Regions from separate parts of the Halalkalibacter oceani genome, predicted to be linked through region 2. Evidence: a T-box and tRNA genes for the amino acid it is inferred to sense, from the RefSeq annotation. Region 2 holds a T-box; the other holds one or more tRNA genes.

Region 1 (2,387 bases), on a different contig from region 2:
GCATCGGAGCAAAAGCTGTCAAGAGGAAGAGACACAGTCTCAGCATAAAGTAAGGAACACTATCCATATTATGCCGGTCTAGCTCAATTGGTAGAGACGAGCAAAAGCATCGTCGAATAAACGGCGAGTTGTCTCGACGCAGCCCGCATCGGAGCAAAAGCTGTCAAGAGGAAGAGACACAGTCTCAGCATAAAGTAAGGAACACTGTCTATAACATGCCGGTCTAGCTCAATTGGTAGAGCAACTGACTTGTAATCAGTAGGTTGGGGGTTCAAGTCCTCTGGCCGGCACTCGAATGATTGTGGAGGGGTAGCGAAGTGGCTAAACGCGGCGGACTGTAAATCCGCTCCCTCCGGGTTCGGCGGTTCGAATCCGTCCCCCTCCACCATTTTCGTTGGGCTATAGCCAAGCGGTAAGGCAACGGACTTTGACTCCGTCATGCGCTGGTTCGAATCCAGCTAGCCCAGCCATTTTTTTATAACCAAGTAGGTAGCTCAGTGACGAGCGAAAGCATCGTCGAAAAGACTTCGAGTTGTTCCGACGCAGCCGGCATCAGAGCATAGCTGGGAAGAGGAAGGAACAGGTGGAGACAACGGAGCAAAACATCGTCCGGAAGCACCATGAGAAGCGACATTGAAACACACATCGGGAGCCATTAGCTCAGTGACGAGCGAAAGCATCGTCGAAAAGACTTCGAGTTGTTCCGACGCAGCCGGCATCAGAGCATGGCTGGGAAGAGGAAGGAACAGGTGGAGACAACGGAGCGAAACATCGTCCGGAAGCACCATGAGAAGCGACATTGAAACACATCGGGAGCCATTAGCTCAGTGACGAGCGAAAGCATCGTCGAAAAGACTTCGAGTTGTTCCGACGCAGCCAGCATCAGAGCATAGCTGGGAAGAGGAAGGAATAGGTGGAGACAACGGAGCGAAACATCGTCCGGAAGCACCATGAGAAGCGACATTGAAAGCACATCGGGAGCCATTAGCTCAGTTGGTAGAGCATCTGACTTTTAATCAGAGGGTCGAAGGTTCGAGTCCTTCATGGCTCATGCTTGTACAAGAGCATCTATTGCAAAAACGGGGCCTTAGCTCAGCTGGGAGAGCGCCTGCCTTGCACGCAGGAGGTCAGCGGTTCGATCCCGCTAGGCTCCATCGTGAATACTAAACACACCTTTAGCGGATTAGGTCTTGGCCTAATGACCGCTGAAGGTGTGTTTTTGTCTGCTATATTGATTGCTTTACCGATGATCCCAATCTAAATAATGAAGGTAAATGGATTTCCAGTAGGTCGTTTACTTTAAGGGAACGGCAAAGCCGGGGAGCCGGGTGCTACGCTTTTACGAAGTTTACCCAACTTTGATGATAACAAGACCCGAAGTACTTATTGTTGGTCGTCTTACCGTGTGTGGCCCACGGTTTTCCTTGTATCTATTTTCGAGGTTTCTAAAATTGCGCCTGCCGCCTACTCCAGATGGCGTGTTTGAGGCGGGAGTGATCTCGTCAAGTTATTGTACTTGTTTAACAGCTGATCGAGCTTCTTGCTGAAGCAGACCATTGGAGCTGAAGGAAGCGGGTTGGTTTTCGCTTTCTCGTTTAACAGCTGGCGGTAATGTTCAATTTCCGCAAGTAATTGTTTTTCCGTGCTCATTCCAAGCCACCCTCTCTACAAGTCGTAAGTACGCTTTTTATATTACTTACATACCCTAATATTTAGTAAAAAAAACACTAATGGCTAATCTGATTTAGGCAAAAGGTATGTTATGATAGAAAGATCAGATTTCATAAAAAATAATGAAACGGAAGACGGAGCTTATCCGTATATAAGTCAGAACGAATGTGGGTAGGGATAGGAACATGGAAACGATAGTAAAAAGGTTAATCCGGGAAGTGAGGAAAGGTGATCAACAGGCGTTTGAGGAAATCGTCGAGCTTTATAAAGACAAGATATACCAAGTTTCCTATCGAATGGTAGGGAATGTGCATGAGGCACAGGATATCGCGCAGGAGGCTTTTCTGCGGGCCTATACAAATATTGATCGTTTTGACAGTAATCGTAAATTCTCTACCTGGTTATTCCGGATCGCCACCAATGTAGCGATTGATCGTTTACGCAAGAAGAAACCCGATTTTTACCTTCAGGAACAAGTAAAAGGTTCTGATGGGTTAACCTTGGAATCCCAGCTTGCTGCTGATACGGAATTGCCTGAGGATCAAGTTGTAACACTTGAAATGCAGGAGTGGGTTCAATCGGAAATCAACCAGCTCCCGCCGAAATATCGGACTGCAATTATTTTAAAATACATTGAAGATCTATCCATTAATGAAATAAGTGAAATTCTTGATATGCCTCCATCCACAGTGAAGACGAGAATTCATCGCGGCCGG
Region 2 (2,387 bases):
TCGCTTTTCTCGTTATTCCCTTTTTAGTGTTTTACTTTCTGAAAGATTATGATCTCGTTGAAAAGACGGCCTGGTATGTAACCCCGCGTAAATGGAGACAGCCGTTGCAGCGCTATTTGAAGGATCTTGATCAGACGTTCGGCAGCTTTATCCGCGGTCAGCTCCTCGTCTCACTGTCGGTGGCGGTGCTTTCGATCATCGGCTTATGGCTGCTCGGTGTCCCGTATCCGATTTTGCTCGGGCTGTTTATCGGCGCGGCGGATTTGATCCCGTATTTCGGCGCGTTTATCGGCGCTGCTCCGGCGATCATCGTCGCTTTGCTGGAATCATGGCAGCTGGCGATCTTTACGGCGATTCTTTTAATCGTCATCCAGCAGGTGGAAGGAAATGTGCTGAGCCCGTTTATCGTCGGCAAAACCTTGCATCTTCATCCGATGCTGATCATTCTCGCCCTCCTTGTCGGCATTCAGACAGGAGGAGTGATCGGCCTACTCGTCGCCGTACCGATGCTGGCGATCGCCAAGGTTACGCTCTGGCACTTGCGCCTTCATCTGATGAACGATTGACATTTGTCAAGCGGCTTCCTATAATGAAAAGGGCATATAAACATAGTAAGAATACGTTGAAGGAACGAGTATGAAACAGTCCGTTTACAGAGAAAGGCATCCATGGCTGGAAGATGCCTGAAACGAAGGGTTTCAGAAAGCTGCTCCTGAGTGCAGGCAAATCCTGCCGTCTAACCGCGTTATGGTCGAAAGTGATAGACGCCGTCGGTGTCTATAAATAGGGTGGTACCGCGTGACATAACTCTCGTCCCTTATCCGGGAAAGGGAGTTTTTTTGATGCCCGGCCCACAGTGGGGAAGCGATTAGGCCCAGCGCGTGTTTTCGTTTTACATACATATAAATAAGGAGATGATAGAAGATGAAACCTTTAACATCTGCCCAAGTAAGACAAATGTTTTTAGACTTTTTTAAGGAGAAAGGTCACGATATCGAACCGAGTGCGTCGCTTGTTCCCCATGAAGATCCGAGCTTGCTCTGGATTAACAGCGGGGTCGCCACGCTAAAGAAATACTTTGACGGTCGAGTGATTCCGGATAACCCGCGGATTACAAACGCTCAGAAATCGATTCGGACGAACGATATTGAAAATGTCGGTAAGACGGCGCGCCATCATACGTTTTTTGAAATGCTCGGCAACTTCTCAATCGGCGATTACTTCAAAGAAGAAGCAATTGAATGGGCGTGGGAATTTTTAACGAGTGAACGCTGGATCGGCTTTGAAGCGGATAAACTGTCCGTCACGGTGCACCCTGAGGATGATGAGGCTTATGTATACTGGAAGGAAAAGATCGGCATTCCCGAAGAGCGCATCATTCGCTTAGAAGGCAACTTCTGGGACATCGGTGAAGGACCGAGCGGACCGAATACGGAAATTTTCTATGACCGTGGACCGTCTTACGGCGACGATGCCAATGACCCCGAGCTTTATCCAGGGGGAGAAAATGACCGCTATTTAGAAGTATGGAACCTCGTCTTTTCACAGTTCAATCATAATCCTGACGGAAGCTATACACCGCTTCCGAAAAAGAATATTGATACAGGGATGGGCCTTGAGCGGATGGTATCCGTTATTCAGGATGTGCCGACGAACTTTGAGACGGATTTATTTATGCCGATCATTCGCGCGACGGAGCAGCAGACATCTGTTCACTACGGACAGGAGGAAGAAAAAGATGTCGCCTTTAAGGTGATCGCCGACCATATTCGTACGGTAACATTCGCCGTTGGGGACGGAGCGCTTCCTTCAAATGAAGGACGAGGCTATGTGCTGCGCCGCCTTTTGCGCCGCGCTGTCCGCTATGCGAAGCTGATCGGGATTGACCGGCCGTTTATGTATCAGCTCGTGCCGGTTGTCGGAGAAATCATGGTTGATTTTTATCCCGAGGTCAAAGAGAAAAACGATTTTATCCAGAAGGTCATTAAAAACGAAGAAGAGCGCTTCCACGAAACGCTTCATGAAGGATTGACGATTCTTGAGAAAATTCTTGATGATGCGATAGCCGCCAAGAAAACAACAATTGCCGGCGAGGATGTTTTCCGTCTTTATGACACGTACGGGTTTCCAATTGACCTGACGGAGGAATATGTAGAGGAGAAAGGCTTAACGATTGATCGTGAGGGGTTCGAGAAGGCGATGGAAGGTCAGCGCTCAAGAGCACGCTCGGCAAGACAGGAATCCGGCTCGATGCAGGTGCAGGACGAATTGCTCGGCGAGATTGTCGTCGAAAGCAAGTTTGTCGGCTACGATACGCTGGCGACGACGGCGAAGGTCGAAGTGCTTATTCATGATAAGCAAAAGGTCGACATCGTCGGAGCGGGTGA

Evidence for each region. A T-box is a leader RNA that pairs with one kind of tRNA and senses whether it is charged. The one in region 2 lies ahead of alaS (alanine--tRNA ligase), so its partner is inferred to be a tRNA-Ala.
Region 1: it encodes a tRNA-Ala, which carries the amino acid that the T-box ahead of alaS (alanine--tRNA ligase) is inferred to sense. The anticodon was not compared.

Annotation. Positions count from the first base shown of each region.
Region 1 covers NZ_JBEPKD010000037.1:7,551-9,937, reverse strand. Annotated here, with positions in the region: tRNA gene ABMB67_RS22020 (tRNA-Thr) at 218-290, shown strand; tRNA gene ABMB67_RS22015 (tRNA-Tyr) at 304-388, shown strand; tRNA gene ABMB67_RS22010 (tRNA-Gln) at 396-470, shown strand; tRNA gene ABMB67_RS22005 (tRNA-Lys) at 979-1,051, shown strand; tRNA gene ABMB67_RS22000 (tRNA-Ala) at 1,082-1,154, shown strand; gene ABMB67_RS21995 (aspartyl-phosphate phosphatase Spo0E family protein) at 1,465-1,650, opposite strand; gene sigW (RNA polymerase sigma factor SigW) at 1,857-2,387, shown strand, end outside.
Region 2 covers NZ_JBEPKD010000020.1:46,837-49,223, forward strand. Annotated here, with positions in the region: gene ABMB67_RS17665 (AI-2E family transporter) at 1-566, shown strand, start outside; T-box leader at 614-821, shown strand; gene alaS (alanine--tRNA ligase) at 925-2,387, shown strand, end outside.